DNA from 2 places in the Wukongibacter baidiensis genome. Region 1 is predicted to be linked to the other one. Evidence: a T-box and tRNA genes for the amino acid it is inferred to sense, from the RefSeq annotation. Region 1 holds a T-box; the other holds one or more tRNA genes.
The links. A T-box is a leader RNA that pairs with one kind of tRNA and senses whether it is charged. The one in region 1 lies ahead of R9X47_RS29290 (glycine--tRNA ligase), so its partner is inferred to be a tRNA-Gly.
Positions count from the first base shown of each region.

Region 2: it has a tRNA-Gly gene. The T-box ahead of R9X47_RS29290 (glycine--tRNA ligase) is inferred to sense a tRNA for this amino acid. The anticodon was not compared.

Region 1 is NZ_CP138202.1:6,375,515-6,383,584, forward strand. It holds gene R9X47_RS29260 (DUF3048 domain-containing protein) at 1-172, shown strand, start outside; gene era (GTPase Era) at 296-1,183, shown strand; gene mgtE (magnesium transporter) at 1,216-2,601, shown strand; gene R9X47_RS29275 (hypothetical protein) at 2,693-2,845, shown strand; gene recO (DNA repair protein RecO) at 2,850-3,605, shown strand; gene R9X47_RS29285 (DUF4342 domain-containing protein) at 3,667-4,191, shown strand; T-box leader at 4,290-4,461, shown strand; gene R9X47_RS29290 (glycine--tRNA ligase) at 4,586-5,983, shown strand; gene R9X47_RS29295 (helix-turn-helix transcriptional regulator) at 6,219-6,848, shown strand; gene R9X47_RS29300 (pyruvate, water dikinase regulatory protein) at 6,885-7,700, shown strand; partial or broken gene R9X47_RS29305 (PEP/pyruvate-binding domain-containing protein) at 7,756-8,070, shown strand, end outside.
Region 2 is NZ_CP138202.1:5,626,040-5,635,465, forward strand. It holds gene R9X47_RS25425 (aspartate-semialdehyde dehydrogenase) at 1-901, opposite strand, end outside; gene R9X47_RS25430 (M20 metallopeptidase family protein) at 1,414-2,583, shown strand; gene R9X47_RS25435 (CPBP family glutamic-type intramembrane protease) at 2,600-3,610, shown strand; gene R9X47_RS25440 (small, acid-soluble spore protein, alpha/beta type) at 3,886-4,113, shown strand; gene R9X47_RS25445 (class I SAM-dependent DNA methyltransferase) at 4,391-5,140, shown strand; gene R9X47_RS25450 (cold shock domain-containing protein) at 5,395-5,592, shown strand; gene hslO (Hsp33 family molecular chaperone HslO) at 6,021-6,911, shown strand; tRNA gene R9X47_RS25460 (tRNA-Val) at 7,061-7,136, shown strand; tRNA gene R9X47_RS25465 (tRNA-Asp) at 7,177-7,253, shown strand; tRNA gene R9X47_RS25470 (tRNA-Phe) at 7,259-7,334, shown strand; tRNA gene R9X47_RS25475 (tRNA-Gly) at 7,338-7,412, shown strand; tRNA gene R9X47_RS25480 (tRNA-Cys) at 7,426-7,500, shown strand; gene R9X47_RS25485 (DUF6873 family GME fold protein) at 7,732-8,490, shown strand; gene ytxC (putative sporulation protein YtxC) at 8,715-9,426, shown strand, end outside.

The sequences.
Region 1 (8,070 bases):
TGGAAAAGGTCTTTATATAACTAATGGGAAAGCTATGGAGGTAAGTTGGAAAAAGCCTTCTAGAAGAGAGCTTACAAGATTCTATGATTCTAATGGAAATGAAATAAGCTTAAATCCGGGAATTACATGGTTCCAAGTGGTTCCAAACGGTTTAAATATAGTTACTAAGTAAGAAAGTTTATTATAAAGAAATTTGTTTATACAAAATAGAAAATATAGTAAAATTTTAGTAAAGGTATAAGCTATTTAAAAACAAGAAGTTGAAAATAATAAAAATACATAGGTGGTGAATATTTTGGCCTTCAAATCAGGATTTGTAACAATAATCGGAAGACCAAATGTAGGAAAATCTACATTGATAAATAATATAGTTGGACAGAAAATATTAATAATGTCGAATAAGCCTCAAACTACTAGAAACAAGATTCAAACAATATACAATGGTGATGAGTCTCAAATAGTGTTTCTAGATACTCCAGGTATCCATAAGCCTAAAAATAAATTAGGTGAGAATATGGTAAAGGCTGCAAAGGATACATTGAATGAAGTAGATGTTATAGTTTTCATGGTAGATGAATCTACACAAATAGGTCCTGGAGATAGGTATATACTTGAGATGTTAAAGGATGTAAAAACACCGGTTATACTTGGTATAAACAAAATTGATATTTTGGGACCCGATGAATATAAGAAGCTTTATGAAGCCTACAGTGAGTATGGTATATTTGATGAAATAATGGGTCTATCAGCTATAAATGGTAAAAACGTTGATAAGCTTATTGATAAACTTATTGATAGATTGCCAGATGGACCTCAATATTTCCCTTCAGATATGATAACCGATCAGCCCGAAAGATTTGTAGTTTCGGAAATAGTAAGGGAGAAGCTTCTCCATTATCTTCATGAGGAAGTGCCGCATGGAGTAGCCGTAGTTGTTAACTTTATGAGACAAAGGGAAGATAAGGATATAATTGATGTAGATGTTACTATATACTGCGAGAGAAATTCCCATAAAGCAATAATTATTGGGAAAAACGGAAAGAAAATAAAAGGTGTCGGAAAGAGTTCAAGGGAAGAGATTGAAAGACTCCTTGGATCAAAGGTATTTATGGAAATATGGGTAAAGGTTAAAAAAGATTGGAGAGATAAGGAAAGTATGTTAAGGAATCTTGGATACATGTAGTTACCGCGTCCTTAACTAAAGGGGGTGTGAGTATGACAAAGCCTAGCAGTGAAAAATTTATAGATAGATTAAATATAGTAGAAGATTTTTTAGAAAATGGTGAAGACTTAAAGTTAAGTGAATATATTGAAGAACTCCACCCTGCAGATGTAGCTGAAATCCTACTCGAGCTTGATGATGACAGACAAGAGAAGTTTTTCAGCATTCTTTCCTGGGAACAGGCTAGTAAGGTACTTGAGGAAGTTGACTCAGATACCTTCGTTGAGCTTTTGGAAATTTTCAAGAGAGAGCAAAAAATACTTATTCTTGACCAAATGGCTCAGGATGATATAGTTGATCAACTAGCAGAGCTTAGTGAAGAAAAGCGTAAAGAAATAATTTCGTTACTAGATTTAGAAGACGCTAAGGATGTAAGAGAACTCCTTATTTATGAAGAAGATACCGCTGGTGGTATCATGACCAAGGAGTATATTACAGTTAGAAAAGATATAACAATCTATCAAGCAATTGAAGATCTTAGAGAAAAATCCAGTGATGCAGAGACAATATACTATGTCTATGTTGTAGATCAAAAAGAGAGACTAGTAGGAGTTTTGTCATTAAGGGAGTTAATCGTTAGCAAGCCAAATAGCATTATTGGAGAAATAATGCATGAGAAGGTCATTAGTGTTAACCTAAGAACGGATCAAGAGGATGTAGCACGAAAGGTTTCAAAATATGACCTTTTAGCGATACCAGTTGTTGATGATGGTAATAGAATAATGGGTATAATAACAGTAGATGATATTATAGATGTTATTGAAGAAGAAGCTACTGAGGATATCTACAAATTTGCCGGTACTTCTGAAACAGAAGATATTGAAGAAGATAATATTTTTGCAAGAATATTCGCCTCAGTAAAATCTAGATTACCCTGGCTCATAGTCACTTTATTTGGTGGATTGTTATCTGCCCAGATAATAGGAGGATTTCAAACAGTAATAGACAAAAACGCAACATTAGCTTTATTTATGCCTCTGCTTGCTGGAATGGGAGGAAATGTTGGGACTCAGTCATCAACTCTAACCGTAAGAGGGATTGCAGTAGGTAATATTCATGGAAAAGAGGTATTTAAGACCTTAATTCAAGAAATATGTGTTGGGTTCCTGGTTGGTCTTTGCTGTAGTATAATAGCAGCTATTGTAACTTTGTTTCTACAAAGAGGAGAGCTGGTTTTAAGCTTTGTAGTTGGAATTTCAATGTGGGCAAATATGCTAACGGCTGCCACCATAGGAACCTTGGTTCCACTTATATTCAAAAGGATTGGTGTAGATCCAGCTGTGGCATCGGCTCCTTTTATAACTACTACAATTGATATAACAGGTTTATCAATATATTTTACACTTACTTCTATATTATTGAATAAACTAGTTATGTAGACAATTTTTTTTCCTCTAACAAAAATTTCTAGTATATACACCTCCCCATTGCAAAAAATAAGAGTACAATACTTAGAAGGGGGTATAAAAGGTGTATAAAGAAAACTTATGGAACTTATTTTTGACAACAGGGGATTTAAGTTTTTATTTAGAGTTAAGGAAAATGGAAGCTGAAGGCTCCGGCTTCAGTGAACAAAGTGAAGAAGCTGAAATTGGGGGAACGCAGAATATTTCGCTGAGGTGATGCAATGATTTATAAGACCGATGCTGTGGTCTTAAGAAAAAATAAGATTTCAGAGTCAGATGTTATATTAACCTTATTTTCTAGAAAGCTTGGAAAAATAAGAGCAGTCTCAAAGGGTGGAAGAAGACCTAAGTCGAAGTTGTCTCCAGCTTCACATATTTTTGTTTTTGGTGAGTTTGTTATTTCAAGGGGTAAGAATTTAGACAATATCTCATCGGCAGATATCCATGAGTCTTTTTACAAAATAAGAGAAGATTTGTCAAAGCTGGCATATGCCTCATACTTCTCAGAGTTATGTGATTCTGTCATAGTTGAAGGAGTAACCAATAACAGACTATTTGATACATTTTTAAAGACACTGAGTGTTATTACAGAAAATGATCAAGACCTTGAATTGATCAAACTTGGATTTCAGCTAAAGCTATTGGATTACTCCGGGTTTAGGCCCGAGTTAAATAAGTGTGTAGGCTGTGGAAGTGGGAGCTTTGATAAAATACGATTCAACATTCCTCAAGGTGGTCTAATATGTGATAATTGTATAGGAAAATACGGAGCTAACACTTTCTTACTAAATGAGACTATGCTTAAGGTTATGAAATACATACTTCAAACTGATATTGTAACAATTTCAAAAATAAAACTAAATCCTAAGATAACCAATAGGTTGAACTATGTTATAGATAGTTATATTAAATTTCACCTTGAAAGAAAAAACTTTAAGAGCTTAGAGTTTCTAAATAGTTTGAAGGAAATAAAATGAAAACTCAAGGGGCATTGAACCCTTTCGTTTGACTTTAATAAAAATAAAGAGGTGATGGGTAATGGAATTTACTTTAGAGCAAGTAGATGAGGTTAGAGAAAGAACTGGTGTATCCTACCAGGAAGCTAAGGAAGCTTTAGAAGAAGCAGATGGTGATGTTTTAGAGGCAATAATTTATCTAGAAGCAAAGGAAAAAAATGATGATCATGTTAGAAACAACTTTTCTGATATGGGAAATGATGTTGTTGAAAAACTAAAGGAACTTGTTAGAATGGGTAATGTGACAAGAATATACTTAAGAAAAGATGGAGAAACGGTAATGAATATACCAATTACGGCAGGAGCCTTTGGAGCACTATTTTTCCCACCTGCAACTATAGCTGGTATTGTAGCTGCACTTGCTACAGGATGCAGATTAGAAATAGTTAAAGACGACGGTGAAGTTATTGACATACAGGATATAACAGAGGATGCTTTTCAAAATGTTAAAGAGAAAGTAGAAACTGCAAGAGATAGACTTGCAAAGATGAACAATAAGGAAAATGTTATTTATCAAGAAAGTAATGAGCAAGATATAGAAGAATAAGTAGGTATAAGTATGAAAAATTTTGATTAAATCTAGAAATTTTGTTGTCAAACTGTTTACAAATGGAATACAGTATGGTAAAATCAATAAAAAAATATTGAAATGCTTTGACGGAGAAGAGTAACTAAGAATGTTATCAAAGAGAGTCGGTGATGCTGGAAATCCGATATAATAGCTTGGTGAAGGGAGCTCCTGAGCAATACTAGCTTAAGAGGACGTTTTATACGTCAATCAGGGTGGAACCGCGGAAGTATACCTTTCGTCCCTTTTCAGGGATGAAGGGTTTTTTTATTTTTGAAAACAAAACGACGATGTCGTTTTTGTTGATAGACCTTTCAAGCAATTAAACTTATAATTAAAAGTTTAAAACTATAGAATATTAGGAGGTATCATTATGGCGAAAAAAGAACGTTCAACAATGGATAAGGTAGTATCGTTGTCGAAATCAAGAGGATTTATTTTCTCAGGTTCAGAGATTTATGGTGGATTAGCTAATACTTGGGACTATGGTCCATTAGGTGTTGAATTAAAGAATAATGTAAAAAAGGCATGGTGGAAAAAATTCATACAAGAAAGTCCTTATAACGTAGGATTAGATGCTGCAATACTAATGAATCCTGAGACATGGGTTGCATCTGGTCACGTTGGAGGTTTTAATGATCCTCTTATGGATTGTAAAAAGTGTAGAGCTAGATTTAGAGCTGATAAATTAATAGAAGATAATTTAGCAGAGAATAATGAAGCTGAACAAGTTGTTGATGGATGGTCAAATGAAAGAATGGAAAAATATATAAGCGATAAGGATATTAAATGTCCTGAATGTGGTGAAGCAGACTTTACGAACATAAGACAGTTCAACCTTATGTTTAAAACATTCCAAGGTGTTGTAGAGGACTCTCAGGCAGAAATATTCTTAAGACCAGAAACTGCACAGGGTATCTTTGTAAACTTTAAGAACGTGCAAAGATCATCAAGAAAGAAGATTCCATTTGGAATTGGTCAAATAGGTAAATCATTCAGAAACGAAATAACTCCTGGAAACTTTACATTCAGAACTAGAGAATTTGAGCAAATGGAATTAGAGTTTTTCTGCGAGCCAGGTGAAGATTTAAAATGGTTTAGCTACTGGAAGGATTTCTGTAATAATTGGCTTTTAAGCCTTAACATGAAGGAAGAAAATATTAGACTTAGAGATCATGAACAAGATGAGCTATCACACTATAGTAATGCAACTACCGATGTGGAATACAGATTCCCATTTGGATGGGGAGAATTATGGGGTATTGCTGATAGAACTGACTTTGATCTTAAGCAGCATATAGAGCAGTCTGGTGTTGATTTGAGCTATCAAGATCCTGTTACAAATGAAAAATACGTTCCTTATTGTATAGAGCCATCTCTTGGAGCAGACAGAGTAACATTAGCATTCTTAGTTGATGCATATGAAGAAGAGCAATTAGAAGACGGTTCAGAAAGGGTAGTTCTTAAACTGCACCCAGCATTAGCGCCATTTAAGGCAGCGATATTCCCTCTTACTAAGAAACTTAGGGAGCCAGCTGAAGAACTATACAGCAAGCTTGCAAAGAAGTTTATGGTGGATTATGACGAATCAGGTAGTATCGGTAAGAGATATAGAAGACATGATGAAGCTGGAACACCATTATGTATAACAGTAGATTTTGATACATTAGAAGATAACACTGTAACTGTAAGAGATAGAGATACAATGGAGCAGGTTAGAATAAAAATTGATGAACTAGAAGATTATATTAATAATAAAATAGAATTCTAATAACAAAAGAATGACATATAATATGGATAGCGATTATGCTATCCATTTATATTTAGCTATGAGTTCAAACATTTTTTAGTAGTTAAAACCCCCTATTTTCACAAATGTGTTATGCTGTTTGTTGAAAAATTAAAAATTTTTATAAAAATTTCTAAAATTAGAGACAAATTTAAATAAATAGTATATAATATTGCAGTAATAGTATAACACATTTAGCTTAAACGAGGTGATTATTATAGAATTTAATAGTCGACAGAGAAGAATAATTGAAATAGTAAAGGATAACGAGCCAATTACAAGCGAACATATTGCCGATGAATTGAACCTTACCAGGGCTACATTAAGACCTGACCTTGCAATATTGACTATGTCTGGAGTTCTTGAAGCCAGACCTAAGGTTGGATATTTTTATACTGGTAAAGGAGAAAAGGAAGAAATATCTTATAAGGTGAATGAGATTAAGGCCAATGATATAAAATCAGTGCCTATTGTGGTAGATGAAAAAACATCTGTATATGATGCAATAGTGTCAATGTTTTTAGAGGATGTAGGAACAATATTTGTTGTATCAGATGGTTTTCTTACTGGGGTGGTATCCAGGAAGGATTTTTTAAAAAGCTGTATAGGTGGAATGGATATAAATAAGATTCCTGTTGGAGTCATAATGACAAGAATGCCTAATATTATTACGGTTTTTCCTAATGAGACTGTGCTTGAAGCGGCCCAGAAAATAATTGAACATGAAGTGGATAGCTTACCAATTGTTGAAAAGGATCTAATTGAAGGAAAAGAGTACCTTAAGGTTTTAGGCAGAATATCAAAAACTAATATTACTAAGCTATTAATAGAAATAGCAGATTCATAGAATTGGACTATATCTGTAAATGGGAGGAAATGAAATATGGATGAAAGATTATTTGTTTATATTTTATCAGATTCAATAGGAGAAACTGGTGAGCAAGTTGCAAAGGCAGCGGCAGCACAATTTAAAGATGTTGACTATGTGCTAAAGAGATTTCCATATATCTCTGAAAAAGAGCAGATCGAAAATATAATTGAAAGAGCATCTAACCTAAAATCAATAGTTATTTTCACAACTGTTATTGAAGAGTTAAAGCAAACGATAATTATTGAGTGTGAAAAGAATAACATACAATATGTGGATATAATGTCTCCACTTCTAAGTTCATTTCATAATGTCGTTGGAAATGAACCAGTACATGTTCCTGGTACCATGAGACGTCTAGATGAAAGATATTTTAAAAGAGTGGCTGCGATTGAATTTGCAGTAAAATATGACGATGGTAAAGATTCTAGGGGAATAAAGAAGGCTGATATAGTACTTATTGGGGTTTCAAGGACTTCAAAAACGCCTTTAAGTATGTATTTAGCCCATAAAAATATAAAGGTTGCTAATGTACCTTTAGTGCCTGAAGCACCGCTACCACAAGAGCTTTTTGAAATACCACCAAAAAAGATCATGGGATTAACAGCGAATCCAATCAAACTAAATGAAATTAGGCAAGAAAGATTAAAGGCATTAGGATTGAGTAACAATGCATCCTATGCAAATCTAGAGAGGATTTTAGAGGAATTGGAGTATGCAGAAAAGATTATGAAGAAGCTTGGTTGTCCAGTTATTGATGTCTCCAGTAAGGCTGTTGAAGAGAGTGCTAGCATTATCATGGAGATAATGAGAGAGAATGGTCTTATATAAAAATTAGAAATTATTAATCTAAATATATATTAAGCAAAAATAGGGGGAGAAAATAATGAAGAAATTTGTTTACTCTTTTGATGAAGGAAATAAAGAAATGAAGGCCCTTCTAGGCGGGAAAGGCGCCAATCTTGCTGAAATGAGCAAAATTGGTTTACCTGTTCCAGCAGGATTCACCATAACAACTGAGGCTTGCAACAAATACTATGAAGATGGAAAAAAGATTGATTCAGCAGTAAAAGAAATGATTTTTGAAAATCTTGATAAGTTAGAAAAAACAACCAATAAAAAATTAGGAGACTTAAACAATCCATTATTAGTATCTGTAAGGTCTGGAGCAGTCATCTCCATGCCAGGAATGATGGATACA
Region 2 (9,426 bases), 750 kb from region 1:
TTTCGATACTAAAATCTCTTCTTATCCTACCAACGTATACTAGATCAGTTCCTCTGGCGTTTGTAGCAAGAGGATAAACGTTGTTTTCTGGATCATCTTGTAGTACGATTCCAGGACTTGATTTAAATAAACTCTTTATATCATTAACTTCAAATTCGTTCTCAAACTCAAGATTTATTGCTTCACTATGACAATCATATAAAGGAACCCTAACAGTAGTAGCAGTTATCTTTATGTCATAGTCATTCAATATCTTTTGCGTTTCATTTATCATTTTCATTTCCTCTTTAGTATATCCATTTTCCATAAAGATGTCTATATGAGGAAGACAATTATTTGCTATAGGATGAGGATAGGCATTCTTTAAATCGTTACCCTTTAAGCCCTCTTCTAAATCCTTTATACCCTTTACACCAGAACCAGAAACTGCTTGATAAGTAGAGTAAATAACTCTTTTAACTTTGTACTTATCATGTAAAGGTTTTAAAGCAACCACTGCTTGAATCGTTGAACAGTTAGGATTTGCAATAATTCCTTTATGTGATTTGATGGCTTCTGGATTAACCTCAGGAACAACTAATGGAACATCCTTTTCCATTCTCCAAGCACTACTATTGTCTACTACGACTACTCCTTTTGAAGCAGCTATTGGGGCAAACTTTTTGCTTGTATCCCCACCGGCAGAAAAAAGAGCTATGTCTATGTCCCTATCAAATGAGTCTTCCTTTAGCTCTTCAACGGTATATTCGATACCCTTACACTTTACCTTTTGGCCTGCAGACTTTGATGATGCAAAGACATATAGGTTTTCATATGGAAAGTCTCTTTCTTCTAAAACCTTTAAAAAAGTTCTTCCAACCATTCCTGTTGCGCCAACAACGGCTATATTTGCTTTTCTCAAAATAAAACCTCCCATTCTCCACTTAAAATAAAAGTCTACGCCAGTTGTAACAAAACTGTAGGATTGTACATACATTATTCTATGATAATTCATCGGTTAAATATATAATATGCCCAAAGAATAATGATTGTTACATCTTATATTTATTAAAAAATACTTAAAAAAATACAGAGACCTTTTATATAGAACAGCAAAAAGAAAAAATGCTTTCTTCCTTCCTTGTACCTAAATTATATATATGGTAACACTTGTCAGAGGGGATGTCAACAAAAAAGTCTATTATAAATATAAAGATTCTTATGGCAGATTTTTTCAAGCATGAAGCCAAAATTATATTTATTCATAAGTTAAAATTTCTTAAGAAAATTCGTGGTTTTAACTTGAAAAAAATAATATAAAGATATAGTATATCAAAGAATACTTATTATATAATCATAAATATAGTTTTATATAAATATACGTGATAAATTTTACAGATCCTAAATAAAATCAAACTTTGTAGAGGTGAGATTATGATTAAACTGGACAAAGATATACGAGATATATCGCAATCAATAATTAAAGCAAGAAGGGATTTACATCAAATACCTGAACTAGGATTTAAGGAATATAAGACAAACGAATATATCACTAATTTTTTAAAAAAACTAGAAATAGATAACATTGAAAAGACTGCTGGAACTGGAGTGATGGTCTATTTTAAGGGGAGTGAAGGGAATAAAACCATTGCCTTTAGAGCCGATATCGATGCATTGCCAATAAGCGAGAGAACGGATGTGGAATACTCATCACAGCACAATGGGATGATGCATGCTTGTGGGCACGACGGTCATACTGCTATATTACTAGGTTTTGCTATGTATTTATCCCAGAATAGAGCAAAGATTAAAGATAATATACTTTTGATTTTCCAACCTGCCGAGGAGGGACCAGGTGGTGCAGAGATCATCGTAAAGGAAGGAGTCTTTAAGAGATACAATGTAGACTCGATATATGGACTTCATCTATATCCGGATGTTATGGAAGGAAAGGTAGGATTAAAGTCAGGACCTATAATGGCGCAAACCGGAGAGTTTGATATACATATAAAAGGGAAGAGTGGCCATGGTGCGATGCCGCACAATAGCAAGGATTCCATAGTAATAGCATCAGAACTTATAAACTCAATACATCATATAATAAGTAGAAACGTAGATCCCGTAGAACCGGCTGTTATAACTATAGGAAGGATTGAAGGTGGAGAAAGAAGAAATGTTATAGCAGGTGAAGTTGTTATGGAAGGAACTATGAGAGCCTTTAATGAGTCGATATATAAAAAAATGAAGAGAAAAATGAAAATAGTCTCTAAAAGCTTAGCAATGGCGCATGATTGCGAAATAGATGTTGTCTTTAGAGATATGTACCCATTTGTAGATAATGACAAGAAGTTGGTAGATAATTTTATTGCTGCAATTGGTGAAGAGCATATCGAAATAGTTAAACCACAAATGACTGCCGAAGACTTTTCTTACTATCAAAGGGCAGTTCCAGGATTATTTTTCTTTTTAGGTGTGAGGAACGAAGAAAAAGGGTATGTTTATTCTCTTCATAATTCTAAATTCAATTTTAACGAAGATGTCCTGGCTGCAGGAGTGCAAATATATGTAAGTACACTGATTCATAATAATTCTTTGGAAGAGTAGTTATAGAGGTGATTTTATGAAAAAAGGAAAGGTTAGTATTTTAGAAACGAATATTCTTTACTTAGTTGCAGCGCTGCTACTAGTTACAATTGGTGCCTATGCCCAAAGTACAAATATCAAGCTTGGTCTAATAATTACGGAGTATATTCTAGTACTATTACCTGTTATTATTTTCCTTAAAGTAAAGGGCATAGGGATAAGAAAGTTTTTGAGATTTAACAAAATAAGAGTAAAACATGGTCTGGTTGTTGTATTAGTAACATTGCTAAGTTATCCTATAGCCGCCTTTGCTAATGTGATAGTGTTGTCTATTCTAAGTTTTCTTGGCCTAGATATTATACCATCGCCAGTACCAGTGGCAGAAAACTTTAGTGAATATATAGTGCTTTTCTTTATTATTGCAATTTCAGCAGGAATATGTGAAGAAGTACTTTTTAGAGGTCTATTGTTGAGGGTTTATGAAGAAAAATATAAAATGGTAGGTATAGTAACCACTGCAGTGATGTTTGGTGTATTCCACTTTAACCTACAAAACTTAGCTGCACCGATAGTCTTAGGATTAGTTTTTGGGTACTTGGTGCATATAACTGACTCGATATACGCAGGTATAATAGGTCATATCACTAATAATGGTATAGCGGTCACCCTGATGTATGGATTGACTATTTTATATGAGAAATTAGGCCAATACGGTAATTTTGCACCAGATAAAAATACAATGCCAACCACTGGACAATTAATTGCCGCTACAGTACTCTTAGGAGTTATAGCAACTGCTTCAGGAACTCTTGCATTTTTACTCATAAGATACTTGAAGAGAGACATTGATAGTAACCTACTTGATAATCAGGATGATTATTATGAATATGAAAACTCCAATATAGATATTGACAGTTTTTATGAAAAGAATATGGATAATCAAATTGACCAGCAAAAAGAAGAGGGTTATAGATTTATAAGATTCATTCCTGTGGGGATTGTGTGTGTTATGTATATCTTTTTTTCTTATCTACAGTTTTCTTGGTAAGCATACAAATGTGGAGATGATACAGGAGAATATATGAATAAAAAAAAACACCCCGAAATATCGTCCTTTCAAGGTGTTAACTTAAATATATATTGTACAATATATATTTAAAGGGGGAGTGGGAAACAACATAACAACCATAAAAAAGAATAGCATTAAAATAGTGAAATATCAACAAAAAAAGATAAATATTACAAAAGTTTAAGAAATAATTGTTATTTTATGTATAAAAGTCAACCCCTTACTCAATAATACTTGTGAGGGGAGTGATAAATTTGTCAAAAAAAAATCGAGACAAAAACAAAAAATTTAAAATTGAAACAATAGAAGATAAATGGAAGTATGAAATTGCATCTGAATTAGGACTTCTAGATAAGGTTATGAGTGATGGCTGGGGAGGATTAACAGCCAAGGAAACCGGTAGAATCGGAGGTCTAATAACAGTAAGGAAAAAGAAAATGAAAAAAATGCAGGAACAAGAACAAGTACAGCAAGAGGGATAGAGTTTTCTATCCCTCATCTTGTTGACAAAGTCAACAAGATGATAGACTGTTGAGGAATCTGAAGTTCGAGGCGTGATGAAAGCAAGAGACCGCAGCGTATACAGACATACGTAAGGGTTCTTGGTTGAAGCAACAACGAAGAAATTCGGATTTATCAACAGTCTAAGGGATAGAGCTTTCTATCTCTTTTTTTATTTACCTCTTTTGCTTTAGATAGGTTTTGTGTATAATTTAAGAATCGATGAATAATCTAGGTGAAAGGTAAGAAGGGATAAAGATGGAAGCTTATAGTGGATTTGCTAAGGTTTATGATTTTCTAATGAGGGATGTCGACTATGATAGTTGGGTTGACTACATAGAAAAAATTTTTGGTAGAGAGGGATCAAGACCTAAAACTATTTTGGAACTTGCATGTGGTACCGGTAATATAACAAATAGGCTATCAAAAAGAGGGTATGACATGATTGGTATCGATATATCAAGTGAAATGTTAACCTTTGCTAAGGACAAAGCACATGCTATTGGGCAGGATGTTAGATATATTAATCAGGATATGAGAGATTTGAACTATTCAAAGCAGGTAGATGCTATAGTCTGTCTATGTGATGGATTTAACTATATCCTAGAGGAGGACGATTTAGCATCAATATTTGATAAGGTATATTCTTTACTTCAGGATGAAGGGATCTTTATTTTTGACATAAGTTCTTATTACAAGCTCTCTAAAATTCTTGGAAACAATGTTTATGGAGAAAATTATGAAGATGTGTCATACTTATGGCAAAACTATTTTGATGATGACTCAGATATATGTGAATTGGACCTGACTATCTTCACTAGAGATGGAGAATTATTTGCAAGGCATCAAGAATGTCACTACCAGAGAGCCTACAGGAGAGAAATGGTTATAGAACTTTTGCAAAGTGTCGGGTTTGAAGATATAGACATCTATAATGCCTTTACCTTTGAAGATTTCCAATATACCGATGAAAGAATATGTTTTGTATGTAAAAAAAGTAACTCATAAAGATTGCTGAAATTGATTTTTTCTACAGATATAATGGAAATTACATATATACATAATTGTAAAAAGTTCCTATTGGTTTAAAAAAATAGAAAAATAATCAATAAATTATGTATAATATTTAGAAGTTTTGAGTATTCTAATAATAAAGGTTTTTTAGCTAATTGTTTGACACTGCAAATGGCCTGTGTTAAAATTAGTATGAGCTAGCTTAATTAAATCTAATTTTTGGAAGTTTTAGGAGGATTGATTGTTTCATGAAAGGTAAAGTAAAATGGTTTAACGGAGAAAAAGGATACGGATTTATCACTGCTGAAGATGGAAATGACGTATTCGTTCATTATTCTGCAATTCTTGGAGATGGATTCAAGACTTTAGAAGAAGACCAAGAAGTTGAATTTGATGTTGTTGATGGTGACAAAGGACCTCAAGCAACTCAAGTTACTAAGCTTTAATTTATAGATAATTAATAAGCTTATCGGCCCTGACTAGTTCAGGGCTTTATTGTTGCGTTTTTGACCTAAATAGAATCACAGATCTAGACAAAAACTTCATTTTGATTTCTCAAATATAGATATGAAAGCAACCTTTATTCATTAAAATTTAATTAGCGGATTGTATAATAAGAGTAAATATTTTAATGATATTTGAGAAATCAAAATGTTACCCTGGATTAACCAGGGTTAATAAAATATTTTGTATTACTAGAGGGAAAAATATAAAGTGAAAGAGCTGATTTTTATCAGCTTTTAACATAGCAAAGATATAGAGATTCCAGTCAAAACTTTAATTTATACACATCAAAAATTCCCGGAAACATCGGATATTTTGATATATATAAGTTAAGGTTTATTTGGAACTCTTTATAGTTGGAGGGATTACTTTGAAAAATTATATAGTACGAGGACTTGCTGCTAATAAGAGCATAAGATTATTTGCTGCGGTAACAACGGATATGGTTGAAAAGGCTAGAGAAATACATGACACAACCCCTGTTGCTACTGCAGCTTTAGGTAGAACAATAACTGCTGCATCTATTATGGGATATATGCTCAAGGGTGAAAAGGACAAGGTGACCTTACAAATTAGAGGTTCTAATAAAATAAAGTCTATTGTGGCAGTTGCTGATTCTAAAGGATCTGTAAAGGGTTATATTTCCCACCCTCATATAGATGTAACCTTAAATGAAAAGGGGAAACTAGATGTAGGCGGTGCTGTAGGGAAAAATGGTAAGATGATAATTGCAAAAGATCTAGGTCTTAAGGAACCATATGTAGGACAGTCAAACTTAATAACTGGTGAAATAGGAGAAGATCTGGCTGCATATTATATGTATTCAGAACAGCAACCATCTGTTGTATCACTAGGAGTACTACTGGACGTAGACGGCTGCGTAAAGGCTTCAGGTGGGTTTATTATTCAGCCATTACCCGATGTAGATGAAGAAACCCTAATTAAACTTGAAGAGGCAATCAAGGATATTCCGTCTACATCTTCTATGGTAGATGAAGGGATGACAGGAGAAGAAATATTAAGAGCTATACTAAAGGACTTTGATGTTGATATAATTGAAAAAACTGAGATAGATTTTGTTTGCGATTGTTCAGTGGACAAGATTGAAAAGGCTTTACTTAGTATAGGTGAAAAAGAACTCAGATCTTTAATAGAGGAAGATGGCAAAGCAGAAATAAAGTGCCACTTTTGCAATAAAAAATATTTATTCAACGAAGAAGACCTTACTGGATTATTAAATGAAGCTTTAGGCCATAAGTAGGTATATAACTCAGATTGTTCAATGTAACGTTGAATAATCTGAGTTATTAAAGTTTATGTTGGACATTGATACACTTATAAGGAAATCAAAGAATCACTTGACAATAAGTTTAAAATGTTGTATTATAATATTTGTCAGCTCAATAATAAGGGCGCATAGCTCAGCTGGGAGAGCACCTGCCTTACAAGCAGGGGGTCACAGGTTCAAGTCCTGTTGCGCCCACCAAATTATTTGATGCTAGACAAGTAAAGTATATTTAAAATACGGTCCAGTAGTTCAGTTGGCTAGAACGCTAGCCTGTCACGCTAGAGGTCGAGGGTTCGAGTCCCTTCTGGATCGCCAAATATGCCCAGATAGCTCAGTCGGTAGAGCAGGGGACTGAAAATCCCCGTGTCGGTGGTTCGATTCCGCCTCTGGGCACCATGTGCGGTAGTGGCTCAGTGGTAGAGCATCGCCTTGCCAAGGCGAGGGTCGAGGGTTCAAATCCCTTCTACCGCTCCAATTAATTAAATAAGGCGGCATAGCCAAGTGGTAAGGCAGAGGTCTGCAAAACCTTTATTCCCCAGTTCAAATCTGGGTGCCGCCTCCATTGACAACAAAGTCATCCAAAGGGATGTCTTTTTTTTATGTTATGATAGAAACTATAAAAGGAATTGAATGAACGGTTAGTGTAATAATATAGAGATTCCAGTGTAAGTATTAACTTATATACATCCAAAATTCCGAAAAACATTGGATATTTTGATAGGTATCAATTAAGCTTCGTTAGGACCCCTTTATAATAGTAAACACGTGACTAAAAAGTAGGTGAACTGATGCAATGGATAGTTTTATTGAAACACCTTTTTTGCCTAAGGGAAAAGTAAAAACTGTTGTAGTAGACAAGAGAGTTGCAAAATGTATTCAGAATAAAATACGAGCTAAAGGTATAAATATTATTGAGGCTCCTTATTGCAAGGACTTGTATGAAGCGGTTTCGGCACATCCTGATATGCTAATGCATCATATTGGAGGAGATGAAATCGTCGTTGCTCCTAATATATATTTTCAGGCTAAGGAAAAATTTAAGATGTTGAATTTGAAAATAATTAAGGGTGATACTACACTAAAAAGTTCCTATCCAGATAATATTGCATATAATGTAGGGAGGATAGGGAGATTTGCCATACACAACTTCAAATACACCGATAAAAAAATAATAGAAAAACTTGAACAGAAGAAAGTTGAATCTATAAATGTAAAGCAAGGATATTCAAAATGCTCTATTTGTGTAGTAAATGAAAGAGCTATAATAACTTCCGATAAAGGAATAGCAAAAAAAATAGGGAAGTATGATATAGATGTACTGCTTATCGAAAGCGGATATATTGAGTTGCCGGGGCTGAACTATGGATTTATAGGTGGAGCTTCTGGATTAATTTCAAGTAATAAACTACTCTTTTGTGGAAATACTAAAAAACATCCCGATTTTGAAAAAATAAAAAAATTTCTTGAAAAATATTCGGTGACCTATGATTGTGTTGGAGAAAAAAAGCTTATAGATATAGGTTCGATAATACCAATAACTGAAAAACTTTGATAGAGATTCCAGTCGAAACTTCAATTTATATATATCCAAATATTTGAGTTTTTGTAAGTTTCTAATGTGTATAAATTAATAGACTAGTAATAAGAACAATATAAAAACCTTAGTAAATATTAGTTATATATAAATGACAGGAAAAACAAAAACTAACAGAACAATGTTTGTATATGCTCTTTTATACTCCCATATACTACAATTGAAAGGAGGGCTTTATAACAATGGATTTACTTTCAATTACTTTATATGAAAATGTAGACAATACGAATAAATTAGTAGATAGGATCCTAAAAAATTATGGAAACGAAGACCTCAAGATAAAAAGCAGCGTAGTAGAAGATGGAAAGTTTAATACTATCAAATTTTATATAGATGAGGATTTTATTAGGGAAAATAAGAAGCAATATGATGAATGCTTTGATGAATTTAATCATCACGTAGCCATAGGTATATCTAATTATATAGTAGATATCTTAGAGATAAAAATAGTAGAAAAAATTTTATATGCTAATTATTATTTTCTAAAGGCAAATGAAAAAAGGTTGATAATTGAAGAATTAAATAAATGCTTTGACAATGAAATTTATGATAGAAGTATCGATGTGCCCTACAAGGTAAATAGAAAAGCAAAAATTCTTTATAGGTTATTAGATTTTCTGGATGAAAATAATAACATAAATATTGAAGGTTTTGTTAATTTCAGACTAAGGAACTACCTTGAGGATCTATATGAAATAATTGATAGAGTAATTGAAGAATATGTAATGGAAAAAGAATATAAGGAATTCATAAAACTATTGAAATATTTTGTGGATATTCAGGAATCAAAAATTGAATTAATTAATATTGTAGTAGATAAAACAGGAACATATCACTTTTTTGATGAGGGAAACAACTTGATTAATGACGAGTACATAAGGGGATTGATAGCTG